3 regions of the Oceanisphaera submarina genome follow, and region 2 is predicted to be linked to each of the others. Evidence: predicted binding sites of a transcription regulator. Region 2 holds the regulator's gene; each other region holds the start of a gene.
The links. Region 2 encodes sigma-54, which starts transcription at its own class of promoters, with help from an activator protein. Its sites were predicted from a motif close to TGGCACNGTTTTNGCTT; they were not measured.
Positions count from the first base shown of each region.

Region 1: a site for sigma-54 is predicted at 2,256-2,272, ahead of ACLEIV_RS16060 (P-II family nitrogen regulator). Genes of this name have one in related genera too.
Region 3: a site for sigma-54 is predicted at 2,090-2,106, ahead of dksA (RNA polymerase-binding protein DksA). Genes of this name have one in related genera too.

Region 1 is NZ_JBKGFN010000019.1:45,802-52,005, reverse strand. It holds gene ACLEIV_RS16075 (sterol desaturase family protein) at 1-941, shown strand, start outside; gene ACLEIV_RS16070 (YacL family protein) at 1,004-1,363, shown strand; gene arfB (alternative ribosome rescue aminoacyl-tRNA hydrolase ArfB) at 1,719-2,135, opposite strand; gene ACLEIV_RS16060 (P-II family nitrogen regulator) at 2,309-2,647, shown strand; gene ACLEIV_RS16055 (ammonium transporter) at 2,663-3,889, shown strand; gene ACLEIV_RS16050 (Fe(3+) ABC transporter substrate-binding protein) at 4,122-5,135, shown strand; gene ACLEIV_RS16045 (ABC transporter permease) at 5,171-6,204, shown strand, end outside.
Region 2 is NZ_JBKGFN010000011.1:44,641-50,844, forward strand. It holds gene mgtE (magnesium transporter) at 1-744, opposite strand, end outside; gene ACLEIV_RS11580 (HPr family phosphocarrier protein) at 784-1,059, opposite strand; gene rapZ (RNase adapter RapZ) at 1,046-1,912, opposite strand; gene ptsN (PTS IIA-like nitrogen regulatory protein PtsN) at 1,923-2,369, opposite strand; gene hpf (ribosome hibernation promoting factor) at 2,372-2,659, opposite strand; gene ACLEIV_RS11600 (RNA polymerase factor sigma-54) at 2,684-4,123, opposite strand; gene lptB (LPS export ABC transporter ATP-binding protein) at 4,174-4,899, opposite strand; gene lptA (lipopolysaccharide transport periplasmic protein LptA) at 4,902-5,432, opposite strand; gene lptC (LPS export ABC transporter periplasmic protein LptC) at 5,401-5,949, opposite strand; gene kdsC (3-deoxy-manno-octulosonate-8-phosphatase KdsC) at 5,946-6,204, opposite strand, start outside.
Region 3 is NZ_JBKGFN010000025.1:7,945-14,148, forward strand. It holds gene pcnB (polynucleotide adenylyltransferase PcnB) at 1-610, opposite strand, end outside; gene gluQRS (tRNA glutamyl-Q(34) synthetase GluQRS) at 684-1,607, opposite strand; gene dksA (RNA polymerase-binding protein DksA) at 1,623-2,075, opposite strand; gene sfsA (DNA/RNA nuclease SfsA) at 2,371-3,114, shown strand; gene thpR (RNA 2',3'-cyclic phosphodiesterase) at 3,477-4,004, opposite strand; gene ACLEIV_RS16750 (bifunctional diguanylate cyclase/phosphodiesterase) at 4,041-6,204, opposite strand, start outside.

The DNA.
Region 1 (6,204 bases), on a different contig from region 2:
CGGTGGTTTTTCTCGGCATCTCCTATCTGACGGCGCTGCTGCTCTACCGGTTGCGTCTGCAGGATGGCACCACAACCGCCACTGGCTACTGGCGCTTTATCGGCGGTCGAGAAGTGTTCTGGCACCCTTCGGCACGGCTGGACTATCAGTATTACCTGGTGCGCGGCGTTCTCAAGCTGTTGTTTGTACTGCCGGTGATGGGCCTGGTGGATCCCTATATTTGGGAGTCCCGGGACTATGTGGGGTTTTTCGAGCAGGTCTGGGGCGAGCGGCCCCGGCTGGGTGAAAACATGGGGCTGATGATGCTCTATGGTCTGGGCCTGTTTCTGATCGCGGACTGCGTGCATTACTGGGTGCACCGGGCCTTTCATTGTCGCTGGCTGTGGGAGTTTCACAAGGTACATCATTCGGCGGAGGTCATGGTACCGGCTACCGCCAGCCGCATCCATGTGGTGGAAAAGGTGGCGGAGAAGGTTGCCAAGGGGGTGTTTATCGGCGCCTACGCGGGTGGCTTCTATTACCTCTGTGGCGGCAGCGTAAGCAAATATACTCTGTTCGGCTCCAGCTACCTGGTGCTGTTGTTCAATTCCCTGGCCGCCAACCTGCGGCATACCCATATTTGGCTGTCATTCGGGCCTCTGGTCGAACACCTGATCAACAGCCCGGCCCAGCATCAGATCCATCACAGTAACGACCCGAAGCACTTCAACCGTAATTTCGGTACCAACCTGTCGCTCTGGGACTGGATGTTCGGCACCCTTTATGTCACCGGCTGGCAGCCGGAGCCGCTGACCTTCGGCGCCGGCAAGCCGGAAAATAACCGCTATCGCAGCCTGTGGGCGCTGATATTCCTGCCCTTTATCCTTACTTTCAGCCGGTTACGCGTTCGCCTTCGGTTGCGCCTGGCAGGTCGGCAGCCACCGTTGAACCCGGCCGGCTGAAACAGCGCTGTTCAGTGCCGGCCACCGGGAGTAGAATCGCGCCTTTATTGCTGGAGGTGCCTGTGGAGTTTGAATTTTTTCGGGATCTGAATGGCCATCATAGAGCCCGTTTTACCATGGGCCACGAGGTGATGGGCCAGTGGCTGACCGACGAGGTCGGCATTACCGAGGCGACGGCGCTGCTGGCGACCATCAAGAATCTTGAGGCGGGTGAAGCACAGGAGTTCAAGAAGACGTATCCCGAATGCACCCTGCTGCTGACCCGGGAAGAAGCCGAGCTCAGCGCCCATGCCCTGGCCTTCGACACCGACGAGATGGAAGATGGCCTGGCCTATTACGATGACGAGCTGTACGCCGGTTGCGGCCTGGACGATCTGGCCCGGGTGCTGGAGCAATGGCGGGACTTCTGCAGCAACCGTTAAAGCCGACTCAAAGAAAGGGTAAGCCTGTTTATTGGTCAAACGTCGATTTGCTGCATAAAGAGGCAACAGGGTTGCCTCCTCCGACACGCTTCAAGCACATCCATGTGACGCTCGACACATGCCATCCCTGGCATTTGATGGTCGGCTGAGGCAATCCCTGCAGCCTTTTCCATCATTCTGAGCCGTCCATTGGAGGTGTCATCAGGCGACTCCGTTGGCCGAACCGCCAGCTGATCCCGCAGTTGTACCGGTTCTTGTTGGCGCCCATTTATGCGGTGCGCACCTCCCGACAGTTGCGCATTAACAAGCGCACTACAAACTCCACAATCATGATTGTTTTTCTATAGCTTAACGCTTACACCTTCACCTTCCCCCGTCCGCTTTTGATTTTTCCTCTGAGCGTCTTGCTGTCGGCGCGTTTGCGTTTGGCGGCCTTGCTCGGCTTGGTAGGGCGGCGCACCTTTACCGGCTTGCCGGCTTGTTGCAGCAGGGCGAGCAGGGCTTCCCTGGCGGTTTCCTTGTTCATCAGCTGGCTGCGATGGCTCTCGACACGGATCATGATCCAGCCCGAGGCCAGTATCCGGTTGTCTTTCATTTGCCGCAGGGCGGCCTTGTAGGTGTCGGGCAGGCTGGGGCTGTTGGCGTAGTCGAAACGCAGCTGTACCGCCGAGTCGGTCTTGTTCACATGCTGGCCGCCGGGTCCGCTGGCGCGCATGGTGATAAATTCCAGTTCCTGCTCGGGGAGTTGCACCCGGGCCGATAGAGATAACATGGTGACTCCGTTGCACCACCTTGGTGCCTTTAGTGTATCTACTGCACCAGCATCATATCACGGTGCTCAAATCAATCCGTAGATTAAGATTAAATCATTGAAAATAAAGGAATAAAAAACTGGCACGAAGCTTGTTTGTCTTTAATTAATCCAGACACACAAGGAAGCTCGCCATGAAAATGATTTGCGCCATTATCAAACCTTTCAAGCTCGATGACGTGCGATCGGCACTGGCTCATGTCGGCATCGACGGCATGACGGTGACGGAAGTGAAAGGATTCGGTCGCCAGAAGGGGCACACAGAGCTGTATCGCGGGGCCGAATACACGGTGGATTTTCTGCCCAAGATCAAACTGGAAATCGCCACTCAGAGTGACCAGGTGGAGCTGGTGATTGAAGCGATTACCGAAACCGCCTACACCGGCAAGATCGGCGACGGCAAGATTTTTGTTTATGACCTGCATCAAACCGTACGCATCCGTACCGGTGAGCGGGATATGGAAGCCATTTAAGCGAGGGAAAGCATAATGGATACTTTAACCGAAATGAAGTTTGCCCTGGACACCTTTTATTTTCTGATGTCCGGCGTGCTGGTGATGTGGATGGCGGCGGGGTTTGCCATGCTGGAGGCGGGCCTGGTACGCGCCAAGAATACCACCGAGATCCTGACCAAGAATATTCTGCTGTTTGCCATTGCCTGCACCATGTACCTGCTGGTGGGTTATAACATCATGTATGTAGACAATGCCGAAGGTGGCTGGCTGCCGAGCCTGGGCGGCTTGATCGGCAGCCAGGCCGATGACGCCGACCATGCTCTGGAAGCCGACTTCTTCTTTCAGGTGGTGTTCGTCGCCACCGCCATGTCCATCGTCTCCGGGGCCGTGGCCGAGCGGATGAAGCTGTGGGCTTTCCTGGCATTCTCGGTGGTACTGACCGCCTTTATTTACCCGGTAGAAGGCTACTGGACCTGGGGCGGTGGTTTCCTGTCCGAGTGGGGATTCACCGACTTTGCCGGCTCCGGCATAGTGCACCTGGCGGGGGCGTGTGCGGCGCTGGCCGGGGTGCTGCTGCTGGGAGCACGCAAGGGCAAGTACGGTAACAACGGTGAAATTCACCCCATTCCCGGTTCCAACATGCCGCTGGCGACCCTGGGTACCTTTATTCTGTGGATGGGCTGGTTCGGCTTCAACGGTGGTTCTCAACTGCTGCTGTCCGATGTGGAAAACTCTACCGCCGTGGCCAGGATTTTCGTCAACACCAACGCCGCCGCCGCCACCGGCGCCATCGGCGCCCTGGTGGTGACCAAGCTGACCTGGGGCAAGGCCGATCTGACCATGATTCTCAACGGTGCTTTGGCCGGATTGGTGGCCATTACCGCCGATCCGCTTTCACCTAGCCACCTGTGGGCCGCAGGTATCGGCCTGCTGGCGGGCATAGTGGTGGTCTATGCCATAGTGGTGCTGGACAAGCTGCGTATCGATGATCCTGTTGGCGCCATTTCGGTACACGGTGTCTGTGGGGTGCTGGGGCTCTTGCTGGTGCCGGTGGCCAATCCCGATGCCTCCCTGTGGGGTCAGTTGGCCGGCATCCTGGTGATTGGAGGCTGGGTATTCGGCGCCAGCCTGCTGGTCTGGTCTCTGCTCAAGCAGATCTTGGGCATTCGAGTGACCGAAGAGGATGAACTCTCGGGTATGGACAGGATTGACTGTGGCATCGACGCCTACCCCGAGTTCGTGACCCTGAAGCGCCATTGAGTCACGTTATCGTGCCAACATCGTCGGGACTGATAGATGCAGGGGAGGCCATGAGGCCTCCTTTTTTTGTCTGGTAGCCGATCCAGCGCAAGGACGTCTCGGCCGAAGGAGGTAATAATATTGCGGATGAAAACTTTTATTATTCGGATGTCAGTTGCTTATTGATTCCGGGTCGCGTCCGGGTATACTTCTAAACGTTAATTATTCTCACTCAACTAAATGGATCTGGATGATGTCTAAGAAATTTTTCCTGTCGGCGGCGGCTCTGCTGGTTTCCAGCTTCACCAGCCAGGCCTTTGCCGAAGAAGTTAATGTTTACTCCAATCGGCAGGACTTTCTGATCAAGCCGATCATCGACACCTTTACCAAGGAAACCGGTATCGACGTCAATGTGGTGTTCATCAAGGACGGTATGGGTGAGCGTCTGCAGCGCGAAGGTCGCCTGTCACCGGCCGATCTGGTGCTGACCGTCGATGTCAGCCGCCTGATGGACGTAGTCGACAAGGATCTGACCCAGTCAGTCGAAAGCAAGGTGCTGGAAGAGAACATTCCGTCCCAGTACCGCGATGCAGACGGCAAGTGGTTTGCCCTCACCACCCGCGCCCGCGCCATCTACAGCTCGGTCGAGCGGGTGGGCAAGCGTGACGATATCACCTATGAAGAGCTGGCCGATCCCAAATACAAGGGCAAAATCTGTACCCGCAGCGGCAAGCACCCTTACAACGTGGCGCTGACCGCTTCCATGATTGACGAGCACGGCGTTGAATATACCAGGACCTGGCTGGAAGGCCTGAAAGCCAACCTGGCGCAGAAGCCTCAGGGCGGTGACCGGGATCAGGTCAAGGCCATCCGTGATGGTGTCTGTGATTATGCCCTGGGCAACAGCTACTACTACGGCGTCATGCTGACCAACGACAAGCAGCGCGAATGGGCCGAATCCTCCTATATCAACTTCCCCAATCAGGCTGATCGCGGCACCCACGTCAACATCTCTGCCGTGGCCCTGGCCAAGCATGCCAAGAACAAGGATGCAGCCGTCAAGCTGATGGAATTCCTGGCCGGCGACGAGGCGCAGCACCTGTATGCCTCCGCCAACCATGAGTATCCGGTCAAGCCCGGCGTGGAGCCGTCCGAACTGGTGAAGAGCTGGGGTGACTTCAAGTCCGACACTCGTCCGTTGACCGATGTGGCAAAACATGCCAAAGAAGCGGTGCAATTGATGGACGAAGTCCAATACGATCTGTAAAAAGACGGGGGTCAGTCCCCCGTTCCGAGTTGTAGATGAAAAGACCTGGTTGGACGGTCGGCAGCTGGGCCCTGGCCCTGCTGCTGACCTTGCCTGTGATGGCATTATTATATGAAGCACTGTTACCTGCAGAAGACCTCTTCCGTCATCTGTGGGGAACGGTGCTTCCTGCGTATATCAACAATACCTTCTGGCTGGTGTTGCTGGTCATGGTGTTCAGTCTGCTGTGCGGGGTGCCTGCCGCCTGGCTGATGTCCATGTGCGAGCTTCCCGGCAAACGCTGGCTGCAATGGGCTCTGATCCTGCCTCTGGCCATGCCTTCCTACATCGTTGCCTTCGTTTATACCGATCTGCTGGACTTTTCCGGCCCGGTGCAGGTTACGTTGCGCCAGTGGTTTGGCTGGCAGTCTGCTGCCGATTATTATTTTCCGCCCATTCGTACCCTCGGCGGTGCCGCCCTGATGCTGGGACTGGTGCTGTACCCTTACGTTTATCTGCTGGCGCGTACCGCCTTTCTGGAGCAGTCCACCAGCCTGATCCAGTCCAGCCGATTGCTGGGTTGTACGCCCTGGCAAAGTTTTAAACGCGTCAGCCTGCCGCTGGCGCGGCCCTCCATTGCGGTGGGGCTGTCACTGGTGGCGATGGAAACCCTGGCCGACTTCGGCACCGTCAACTTCTTTGCGGTCAATACCCTGACTACTGCGGTGTACGACACCTGGCTGGGCTATGGCAGCCTCAATGCCGCCGCTAAAATCGCCGCCATGATGTTACTGGTGGTGATGTTGTTGCTGAGTGTCGAACGCATCAGTCGCAAGCGACAGCAGGTGTTTCAGAAGGGCATGGGGCACGAACAGGAAACCGGCTATCGATTGAGCGGCGTATCGAAATGGGGCGCACTGGCGTTTTGCTGGGGGCTGGTGATGGTGGGCTTCCTGTTGCCCTTTGTCATACTCTGTTATCACGCCATTCATTATTTTGAACAGGCCTGGAATGCCCGTTTCTTCGAATACAGCATCAACAGCCTGCTGCTGTCGACTCTGGTGGCCGGACTGGCGCTGTTCATTGCCCT
Region 2 (6,204 bases):
GATACGGCCCAGCAACCGGTAGTCGTCATCGACCACCGGGGCCGACAGCCAGTCGTGGCGCTCGAACAGGTTGGCTACCTCGGTATCACTCATGGTCAACGGTATGGCTTCCACCTGGGTGTCCATGGCGTCGTCGACCCTGGTGGCCGGATCCTGCACCACCAGGCTGGCGAGGGAGATATCGCCCAGCAGCCGGTTATGTTGATCCACCACATAGAGGGTATCGGTACCTTCCGGCAGTTCGGTGTGCAGGCGCAGGTAGCGCAGTACCACCTCGATGCTGACATCGGCACGCAGGGTGATGAATTCGGTATTCATGATGGAGCCGGCGGTGTCTTCCGGATACGACAGCGCCTGTTGTGCCCGCTGCCGGTCCTGCTCGTCCATCTGGGTGAGCACCTGATTGAACAGCTGTTCGGGCAGATCCCGCAGTACATAGGCCAGATCGTCCGACTCCATGTCTTCCAGTGCGGCGGCCAGCTTTTCCGGAGCCATCAGTCGGATAATGCCGTCCCTGACTTCTTCCGACAGCTCTTCCAGGATCTCGCCGTATTCATCCGGGTCGATCAGTTGCCACAAGACCTTGCGGCTGGGGGAGGGAGAGGATTCCAGCAGCCAGGCGACGTCGCCTGGGCGCATCTGCTGCAGCATGCGACGGACGTGCACGAACATGCCGCCGTTCAGCGCCTGGGTGATGGTATCCAGCTGATCCGGCGTCCTTGGTTTCTCGATTGATTCTGTCATCCGGGCTTCAGGCCTCTGCGCGGAACGGGGATAGGAGAATTATTCTGATTCGTTGAAACGATCGGCGACCAGGCGGGACACGGCATTCATGGCCGCTTCTGCATCCGGCCCTTCGGCGACGACGCGAATGGCGTGCCCCTGGGCGGTTTCCAGCATCAGCAGGCCCATGACGCTGTTGGCCGGGGCTTGTTTTTCCTGATTGCAGACGGTGACGGTGGCATCGAATTGTTGCGTCAACTGCACCAGCTGAATGGCGGCTCGGGCATGGAGACCGAGCTTGTTGACGATTTTCAGATCCCGCTCAATTCTTGTCATGGTGTTTTTCCAGAGTGCGGTGGCGCAGCTGCACGCTTTTCCCCATCTGCCGGAACACCCGCGCAAGCTGCTCGACGATATAAACGGATCTGTGTTTGCCGCCGGTACAGCCGATGGCGACGGTCACGTAGCTGCGGTTGTTGCGTTCCAGGTGTGGCATCCAGGTGACCAGCAGGTTTTCAATCTGCCACAGGTATTTGGTGACCTCGGGCTGGCTGTTCAGGTAGCCGGCGACCGGTTCGTCCTGGCCGGTAAAAGGCCTCAGTTCCGCTATCCAGTGAGGATTGGGCAGGAAGCGGGCATCGAATACGAAATCCGCATCCTGAGAGATACCGTATTTGTAACCGAAGGACTCGAACACCCAGTTCAGCTCGCGTTCCTTCTTGCCGAGAATGCGCGCGCGGATAATTTCGCTCAGATCGTGAATACTGAGATCGGAGGTATCGATACGCAGATCGGCGGCGGAAGACAGGGGCGACAGCAGGTGGGTTTCCTGACGGATGGCTTCGTCCAGGGTCAGGCTGAGACGAGACAGGGGATGCAGCCGGCGGGTGTCGCCGAAGCGGCGAATAAGGGCGGCGTTGTCTGCATCGATGAAGATGCTGGACAGGCTGACTCCTTCCATGGCGCTAACTTCGGCCAGGCAGGCCTCCAGTTTGTCGGCACCGTCGGGCAGGTTGCGTACATCGATACTGACCGCCACCTCGCCGGGCTTGCGTCGACGCATCTGTACCAGCTCGGGCAGCAGCTCGACGGGGAGATTATCGACACAGTAATAGCCCAGATCCTCAAGCACACGCAGGGCTACGGTTTTCCCCGAGCCCGAACGGCCACTGACGATCACCAACTGCATATTGCTCTCCTCAGGAAGAAACCATGATGTTATAGAGCTCGTCATCGCTGCCGGCCTGGCGCAACTGCTTGCAGACCTGCTTGTTACTGAGCTTTTCGGCAATCAATGACAGCGTCTTGAGATGCTGTTTACACTCCTGCTCCGGTACCAGCAGGGCGAACACCAGGCCAACCGGCTGATTGTCGATGGCATCGAACTCTACCGGTTCGGCAAAGGTGAGTAAAACCGCCGTCGCCCGGTTGTCATCGCTGATACGACCATGAGGAATGGCGATACCGTTACCGATACCGGTGCTACCCATTTTTTCCCGGGCCAGCAGGCAGTCAAACAGCTGCTGACTGCTGATGTTGAGGTGCAGGGCGGCCAGCTCGCTGATGATTTCCAGCGCACGTTTTTTGCTCGTGCAGGGGACTGCACTGCGGGTGCAGCCCCTGCTCAGTATGTCGGCGACTTCCATGGTTATTTTTGCTTGAGCTTCTCTTTGTGTTTGATTATTTGGCGATCGAGCTTGTCGATCAAGCCATCGAGGGCGGCGTACATATCGTCATGTTGAGAGTTGGCAAAGATTTCGCCGCCGCTGAGGTGGATTTTAGCTTCGGCAACCTGCTGCAATTTTTCGAGTGTGAGGACGACGTGTACATTGGTAATGTTGTCGAAATGACGCTCCAGTCGGGAAAACTTGCTGTTCACATAGTCACGCAGGGAGTCCGTGATGTCTACATGGTGTCCAGTCAGATTTATTTGCATATCGTCTTCCTTCTAGGTCTGCCTTTACATCAGGCGTTTACGCTGATTGGAAGGGGGGATGGCCAGCGATTCCCTGTACTTGGCGATGGTCCGCCTGGCCACCTGTATCCCCTGTTCGGCCAGCAGCTGGGCAATTTTGCTGTCGCTCAGTGGCTTGGCCGGGTTTTCCGCACCGACCAGTTTCCTGATCAGGGCACGAATTGCCGTCGACGAACATTCTCCACCATCATCGGTACCCACATGGCTGGAGAAAAAATACTTCAGTTCAAACACCCCTCTGGGGGTATGCATGAATTTCTGGGTGGTGACCCGGGAGATGGTGGATTCGTGCATTTCCACCGCCTCGGCCACATCATTCAGCACCATCGGCTTCATGGCCTCGGGCCCATACTCAAAGAATGCCTGTTGTTGTTCCACAATACAATTGGCAACCTTGAGCAGGGTCTCATTTCGACTCTCGAGACTCTTGATAAACCACTTGGCGTCCTGCAAGTGGTTGCGGATAAACTGGCCGTCTTCGCTGTTTCTGGGTTGGCGGGCCATGGCGGCATAGGTCTGGTTCAGCCTGACCTTGGGCATGGCTTCCGGGTTGAGTTCGGCGACCCAGCCACCCTGTCGCTTGGTGACCACCACGTCCGGAATCACATATTCGGAGCTGCTCTGAAGCACGCTGTTACCCGGTCTGGGCTCCAGCTGCTGGATCAGGGACAGTACTTCCCTGAGCTCTTCTTCTTTCAGTCTGGTCTTGCGTTGCAGGCTGCGGTAGTCCCGGGTGCCGAGCAGATCCATGTGCCGGTCAATGACGAGACGGGCCTCGTTCAGCCAGGGAGTGTCGGCGGGAAAAGGGTCCAGCTGAATGCGCAGGCATTCCTGCACGCTGCGGGCGGCGACGCCGATAGGGTCGAAATGCTGGATGCGCTTCAGCACCGCCTCCACTTCATCTGCTTCTATCTCCTGTTCGCCGCCGGAGACGGCGGTGAGGATATCCTCCAGACCCTGAGTCAGGTAGCCGGCATCATCGATGGCGTCGATAATGGCCAGTGCTATGGCCTGATCGGTCTCGCTGAAAGGGGTCAGTTGCATCTGCCACAGCAGGTAATCCTGCAGCGTTTCCGTGGTTTCTCCCTGGTAGACGGTATCCTCCATGCCTTCGGGAAGGCCGCCGTTCCCGGCGCTGCCGGTTGAGGTGGTATAGATATCGTCCCAGTGGGTGTCCATCGGCAGTTCGTCGGACAGCTGATTCTGCTCCATGGCGGTATCGGCGGCCATCTGCTCGTCGTTGCCGCCGTCGGCCACCTCGATGCTGTCCGGCTCTTCCTGTTCCAGCAGGGGGTTGCTTTCCAGGGCCAGCTGAATTTCCTGTTGCAGTTCCAGGCTCGACAGTTGCAGCAGACGAATGGCCTGTTGCAACTGGGGGGTCATGGTCAGCTGCTGTCCCATACGTAACTGAAGAGTTGGCTTCATCGTTGGTAAAGTCCTTCTATATCAACCGCATGGGGCTCCAGCGGGTCAGCTTAGAGGCTGAATTGTTCACCCAGATAGACTTTCTTGACCTGCTCGTTCGCGAGGATTTCGGCCGGGGTGCCGGCGGCGATACGATGACCATGACTGACAATGTAGGCCCGCTCGCAGACGTCCAGCGTCTCGCGCACGTTGTGATCGGTGATCAGCACCCCCAGGCCTCTATCGCGCAGGTGCAGAATGATTTTCTTGATGTCGATTACCGAGATGGGATCGACTCCGGCGAAGGGTTCATCCAGCAGTATGAAGCGCGGATCGGCCGCCAGTGCGCGGGCAATTTCCACCCGTCGGCGTTCACCACCTGACAGACTCATACCGGCACTGTCGCGGATATGGGTGATATTGAACTCTTCCAGCAGCTGCTCCATTTTCTCGTCGCGGCCGGCGGCGTCCAGATCCTTGCGGGTTTCGAGTACCGCCATTAAGTTGTCGGCTACGCTCAGACGCCGAAAAATGGAGGCTTCCTGGGGCAGATAACCGATACCGGCGCGGGCTCGCACATGCATCGGCTGATAGCTGATGTCCTGCTCGTCGATGGTGATGCTGCCGGCGTCGCGCTGTACCAGGCCCACTATCATGTAGAAAGAGGTGGTCTTGCCGGCCCCGTTGGGGCCGAGCAGGCCGACGATCTGGCCGGTATTGACGGTCAGGCTGACATCGGCCACTACCTGACGGCCCTTGTAACTCTTCTGCAGCCCGCGGGCTTTCAGTGTTGCCATGATCAGTTCTGTATCTCTTTTTTATTCATGTCCTGCAGCTGTTCAGGCAGAAAAATGGTGGTAACGCGGTCTGCTCCACCCTGGCTTTCGGCTTCCATCTGTTCCTTGTCGATATGGTAGCGAATACGATAGCCGGTCACGATATTGTCGTTCTGCTTCAGCTTCGCCTCCTTCAATAGGGTGAGGGTGCGTGCCTTCATATCGTAGTGGATCTCCCGGGCCTCGGCCTTGACCGGCTGGCCGTTGTCCAGCACCTGGTAGTAGGTGGCTGGCGCGCCGTGGGCGGTCATCGATTGCAGACCCTGTTCGGTGCGGATCACCACCAGTCTGTCGGCTCGCACATCCATGGTGCCCTGTTTGACCACGACCCGCTCGCTGAAGGTCACCTTGTTGTCGGCCAGCTCCACCAGCTGGCGACCGGCATCTATGGTTACCGGCTGGCTGAAATCAGCCTCTTTGGCCTCGGCCAGGCTCAGGCTCAGGGCCAGCAGGCCGCCGATGCTAAGGAGTAAAGTAGGTTGCCCGGGTTTCATGCAGTAATTCCACTGTTTGTTGATCAAGCTTGCCCAACAGCCCCTGGCCCTGGGCCCGGAAAGTTGGGCTGTTCAGCTGTACATCCCGGTTGGAACGCAGCTGGTTTTTAATAAAATCCAGTTCCAGGTATTCGGTGGTCAGGGTTTTCACCAGGGCATCGGGTTGCAGCCCCCGGCCGACCACGGTGCCGTTCAATACCGCGTTATCGTTGGTATTGATCATGCCCTCATCACCGCTCAACTGCCATTGGGGCTGGCCATCGGGCGAATAAAGCAAGATAACAGGTTTTTCCATCAGGGTCATGGCCAGCGGCTCGTAGTACTCCGCATATTCAGCATCCAGTCCGCGGTAGGGCAGACCCAGCTGGTTGTACTGCACGCTGCTCAGGTTTTTGGCGATAAAGTCTGGCTGATAATCCTGCTGGTTGACGGGGGCGTCGGTGACCGGCCTGAACCACTGCCAGCAGACAAGGGCGACCAGGAAGAGGCCGCCAAACCACCAGGTTTGGCGGCTCACAGGCTCATGCCCCTGGCCTGTTCCAGCTCGCCCCGGGCGTCGAGCAGCAGATCGCAGAGCTCGCGCACTGCGCCTCGGCCGCCCTCGATGCGGGTAATATAATCGGCCTGCCGTAGTACCAGCGGATGAGCATCGGCCACAGCTACACCCAGACCGCAGTCCAGCATCACCGGCAAATCGACCACATCGTCGCCGATATAGGCGACCTGCTCCGGCCTCAGCTTGAGGGTCTCCAGCAGGGCCCGATAGCTGTGA
Region 3 (6,204 bases), on a different contig from region 2:
CCAACTTGGCGGAGAAACGCACTGCCCGGATCATGCGTACCGGATCTTCCCGATAGCGGGTTGCCGGGTCGCCGATCAAGTCAAGACGACGGGCTTCCAGATCCTTGATGCCATTGGCAAAGCCAACCACGCTGAAGTCGGCAATATTGTAATAGAGGGCGTTAACGGTAAAGTCACGGCGCTCTGCGTCTTCTTCGATAGTGCCGTAGACATTGTCGCGCAGCAGCATGCCTTCGGAAGACTGGGACGACACGTTTTTGTTGGTATTGACCTGATGGTGATGGCCGCGGAAGGTGGCCACTTCGATCACATCGCGACCAAACAGCACGTGGGCCAGGCGAAAACGGCGACCAACCAGGCGGCAGTTGCTGAAAAGCTGCTTTACCTGGTCAGGAGTGGCGTTGGTGGCGATATCAAAATCCTTGGGCAGTCTGCCCAGCAGCAAGTCACGCACACCACCACCGACCAGGTAGGCATCGAAGCCCGCCTTGTTCAGGCGATACAGTACTTTGAGGGCGTTTTCACTGATTTGGCGGCGCGAAATACCATGTTGGTCGCGCGTCAACACCACGGGTTGCAACGGCAACGCCTCCTGTTGTCGGGTAAGCAGCTTTCTACAAAAGCCAGCAATCTGGGAAAAAATAGGACACCTCGCAAGGCCTTAAGCTAAAAAAATCGGCGCACTATAATAGCGCAGGGTGCTGAAAATGCGAACTGTCTGCGCACTTCAGCTCGATATTTGGTCTGCCGGGCACCCGATCCAGACGCCAGTGACGGCAAGCCCAGTGCAATAGTTCGGCAGCCCCGGCGCCAAAAAATGCCGATGGGGGTTCTTGTCCGAGAAAATCCAGCGCGTGCCAGAGCGCCTTTCCCGGCTGCCGGTCATCCAGTGCCGGGGCGTGATTCTGCTTGGACAGTTTATGGCCCGAATACAGAGCCAGCGGCAGATGCAGCCAGTCGGGCTCCGGTGCATTCAGCATCTGGTAAAGTGCGATCTGGCGTACAGTGGGGTCGAGCAGATCGGCTCCCCGTACCACCTCGGTAATGCCTGCCTCGGCATCGTCGACTACCACCGCCAGGTTGTAGGCGTAGAGCCCATCGCGACGACGCACGATAAAGTCTTCTTCGGCCAGCGCTTCCGGCACCGATATGTCCCCCTGCAGCCGGTCGTTAAAGCCGCAAACCGGCTGGTCCATGACCAGTCGGATGGCCGCGTGTTCGGCCGGTAGAGCAAGGTCACGGCAATGACCGTTATAAAAGCCGCCGGTGGCGCTTACCATCTTGCGGGTACAGCGGCAATGATAAGTCAGGCCTTGTCGGGCCAACTCGTCCAGTACGGCTTGGTAAACATCGAGTCGTCGGCTCTGATACAAAGCGGTGCCGTCCCAATGCAGGCCAAAGGCGTCCAAGGTGCGCAGGATGGCATCGGCCGCCCCGGGAACTTCCCGCGGCGGATCCAAGTCTTCGATACGCAGAAGCCATAATCCCTGATGACTTCTGGCTTGCAGATAGCTGCCGAGGGCGGCTATCAGAGAGCCGAAGTGAAGGGGACCGCTGGGCGAGGGGGCAAAGCGCCCAATGTAGCGGTTGGGCGCTGTCTTGTTCATGGTGACAGGGGCGGCTTAGTAACCGGCCATCTGTTTTTCCTTGATCTCGGCCAGGGTCTTGCAGTCGATGCACAGATCGGCGGTGGGGCGCGCTTCCAGTCGGCGGATGCCGATTTCCACGCCGCAGTGCTCGCAATAGCCGAAGTCGTCTTCTTCGATTTTCTGCAGTGTTTTCTCGATCTTCTTGATCAGCTTGCGTTCCCGATCCCGGGCGCGCAGCTCAAGCGCAAACTCTTCTTCCTGAGCGGCTCTGTCCACCGGATCGGGGAAGTTGGCTGCTTCGTCTTTCATGTAGCCCATGGTGCGATCCACTTCCTCGCGCAACTGATTGCGCCAGGCACCCAGAATTTTGCGAAAATGCGTTTTTTGCGCATCGTTCATGTATTCTTCGTCGGGCTTCGCCTGGTAGGGCTCAACACCGGCAATGGCCAGAATACCGAGAGATTTTTTGGTTTCGACTGCTGGCATTCCGTATCTCCTAAAAAGCAATATTGCGCCAACCAATGTTAAGAAGCGGCTATCTATAGCAGAAAGCATATTGGCAAGGCAATTTTGCATTGCTGTTTCTGCGAAAATTGCCCCTTATAATACGACCATAACCACTTTTTCTGAAATTACTCAGGCTGAGTGGTGCGGATCGTAAAGAGCGGCAGCTTCTCGGTGAGCCCTCCATATGGGGATGAAGAATAGCATTTTCAAGAGTAGAGTCGGGGCCGTGATAACGATTACTATCCAACTCTATTCATGAACTATAGGTACAATCGTGCAGTTTTCCTCTTCTTTGTGCCGGGGGCAGCTGGTCCGGCGCTACAAGCGTTTTCTGGCTGACGTCATTCATCAGGACTCTTCGCCAGAGGCTCCGCTGACCATACACTGCCCCAATACCGGTAAAATGACCGGCTGTGCCGAGCCGGGCTGGACTGTGTATTTCTCTATATCAGACAACCAAAAACGTAAATATGCTCACACCTGGGAGCTGGTCGAAAACCAGCGCGGCGATTTCATCTGTGTCAATACCGGCCGGGCCAACCAGTTGGTGGCCGAGGCGCTGGAGCAGAAGCGCATTCCACTGCTGGCGCAATATGGTGATATCAGAGCCGAGGTGCGCTATGGCACCGAGGGCAGCCGCATCGACTTTTTGCTGAGCGGCGGTGTTGAGCCGGACTGTTATGTGGAGGTCAAGAGCGTGACCCTGCTGGATGAGAGCGAGCAGGTCGGCCAGGGTTATTTTCCGGACACCGAGAGTCTCAGAGCCCAGAAGCACGTGCGGGAACTGATCGACTGCGTGAAACTCGGGCACAGGGCGGTACTGCTGTTCTGTGTGCTGCATACCGGCATCGAACGCGTCAGTCCGGCCAGCCACCTGGATCCGGCCTATGGTAGCCTGGTGGCCGAGGCGCTGGCGGCGGGGGTGGAATGCCTGGCCTGGCGGGCAGAGATCAGCCCCGACGGCATGCAGTTGGTACAGGCGTTGCCGTTTGACATGCAGGTGAAGAACGGGGTGTGAGGGGGAAAAGGTAGGGGTGGGGTAAACATCCGATTTTTTGACTGTCATACCCATCTCGGACAAAGGGCCCGTTCCGCCGACCCGCTCAAGCCCCTCCCTGTGAGGCTCAACACATGACATCGCTGTCATGTAATAGCAGATCCCTTTGTCCTCCCTGTTGCAGCGGAGTTCCTGTTGGCGCCGTCTTCGGGCAACTCGGTGTTTGAGAAGAGGTAACAGAGAACGGCTCCCACGACCGTGACATGCCAGGGATGGCATGTCCGAGCTTTACATGGATGTACTCGTAGCGTGTCGAGGGAGGTGGCTGTGTTACCTCTGGAGCTGGGGTCCTGAATATGGTCAGATGCTGAATGGGATTGGGCTCACTCCCCATCATCTGTCAGCGGCCAGGATTGCAGAATATGGTACTCCGGCCCTTGCTCGCTCAGGGTGGAGCTGTAGAGGCACAGCCGCGAGGGGCGATAGCGGATGGGAGTGATCGGCGGTAGCTCCTGGGTGCTGTCGTGGCGGAACAGGGTTATATGTGGCCGAAAGGCTCTGTGAGGCGGCCCGAGTTTAAGGGAGGCACAACGTGCAGCCAGCTCATCGGATAGCGCAGAGAGGCCGGGGGGAACCCGAGAGGGGCCTATCCAGACGACCCTGGCCCGCGGAAAACAGCCGAGCCGATCCAGCTTGAGTTCGAAGGTGGCTAGCCGTATCTTCGGCAGCTGTTTCAGCAAAGAATCGGATTGTGTTTGAGTGAGTGGCCCGAGAAAGCGCAGGGTCAGGTGTAACTGCTCCGGCGGAATGCGCCGGCCGGGCAGGGCCAGGCGGCGTTGCAGCCTGGTCAGTTCAGGCGCCAGCGCCTCGGCGGGAAAAGCCAGAAACAGCCGGTTATTCTTGCTTGTCATGTTTACCCTCCTGACTCTCCTGAGTTCAACTGCTCGTCAACTGGCTGTTGCCATGCCGAGCTTGTCATCATGTGTTGTGTGCTCGCTCAGCGCCAAACCGGCATAGCCAGTGTATTGCAGTGCCTGCTCGGGAGGGAGGGGCCTGGCAAACAGGAAACCCTGGCCATAATCACAGCCGATCTTTTTGATAAACCGCATCTGCGCATCGGTTTCAATGCCTTCGGCAACCACTTTCAGCCCCAGCTTGTGTACCATGGCGGTAATGGCCTCGACCATCTGTCGGTCAACGGGGCTGGCTTCCAGATCCATCACAAATGAACGGTCGATTTTCAGTATGTCTACGGGAAAATGGCGTAATTGAGACAACGAAGAATAGCCAGTTCCAAAGTCATCAATCGAGAGGCGTATCCCCAAGCGTTTCAGGTGACCTATCAGGGTCATGGCAAGATCGACATTCTCCATCAGCATGGACTCGGTAATTTCCAGTTCAAGCAAACCGGGCGGAATATCCCAATGCATTAACAGGGCTTCGACCCTGTTCGAGAAGTCGGCCTCGCGCAACTGACAGACACTCAGGTTGACCGCCACCGGTTTCACGGTTTTCCCCGCCTGCATTTGTTGCCGAATAAAATGACAGGCCGCCTCAATGACCCCATAGCCTATAGGCACAATCAGTCCGGTCAGCTCTGCCACGCCAATAAAACTGCCCGGGCTTTGTATTCCTCGCTCCGGTTGGTGCCAGCGTAGCAAGGCTTCGAATTTTTCTACCTGGCCAGAGGAAAAGGAAATGATTGGCTGGAATACCAGAAAAAACTCCCGTCGGCAGATAGCTTGGCGTAATTCTTCCTCGAGCCTTATCGAGAGAAGCGCCTGCTCCTGCATTTCCATGTTGTAAAAAGAGAGCTGGTTTTTACCCGCGCGTTTAGAGTCATACATGGCAAGGTCTGCATTACGTAATAATTCACCACTGCTGGTGCCGTCTTCCGGTGCCAGGGTGATGCCAATACTGGCGCCAATCACTGTCTCATTCTGAGCCAGTTGAATCGGTATGCTGATATTGGTGATTACCTTTTCGGCTATCATGCGTACATTTTCGATGCTGTTTATATTTACCAGTACGATCGCAAACTCATCACCACCCAGGCGACCGACGATATCGGTTTCTCTTACTGCGTCCCGAAGTCGCCGAGCCACTTCAATCAATAACCTGTCACCGTCTTCGTGCCCTGTAGAATCATTGATGCGTTTGAAGTCATCCAGATCCAGATACATTAATGCCAGGCACTTTCCTTCACGACTAATATTCAGAATGGCCTGATCCAGCTGCTCGGTAAGAAAACGTCGGTTGGCCAAACCGGTGAGTTCATCATTGAATGCCAGCTGTTCCAGCTGGGTGGTTTGTTTTTTCACCAATTCTCGCAGCCGCTCCGGTTCCAGCAGAATACGGCGTATCAGTAACGCGAACATGCTCGCCGTGATCAGGCTGAACGTGATGCCCACGATAATCTGAAAGGTGAAGTCGGTCGGCCGACTCATCGCTATGGCCCATTCATCATTGGGAACCTTGACCCTTTTTCTGACTTGCTGTTCATCCAGATCGTTGCTGGAGCGGGCAAATACATCCACCTTGCCGGTGTCGGGGTGTAAACGCGACAGTTCAAAGGCATAGCCTTTTTGGTTTAGTTGATCGAGTTCTGTAAATGACAGCAGATCATCCAGGTAAATCAATGCCGTCGCAAATCCCCAAAAATGCTGCTCGCCGTTTTTTTCAAGGAACACCGGGTTTCGTCCTACCATGCCTATACGCCCTTGCACCAGCTTAAAGGGGCCAGCCAGCGTCAGCGTCTTGTTTTCGATTGCTTCCCAGGCTTCCTTTTTCCGCTTATCACTCAGCAACAGGTTATGACCAATACCCTTTTCATTGCCCGCCAGCGGGTAGATGTTCCGAGTTATTCCATTTGGGGCAAGCTGGAGATTGGAAACACCCCCCAGGGTTTGAATGACTTCTTCGGCAAAGTGGTCGAAATCCTTGAACCGACCGTTACTGCGCCGTACTTCCTGGGCCAGAATATAAGTCGATGATAATGAACGGGTCAGGCGCCGCTCTATAGCCGCGGCCTGGACACTGACCACCTCCTCCATCAGCAGCTGCTGATCCTTGCGTTCAGCAACAATATTCAGGTGAGTGTAATAGCCCCCT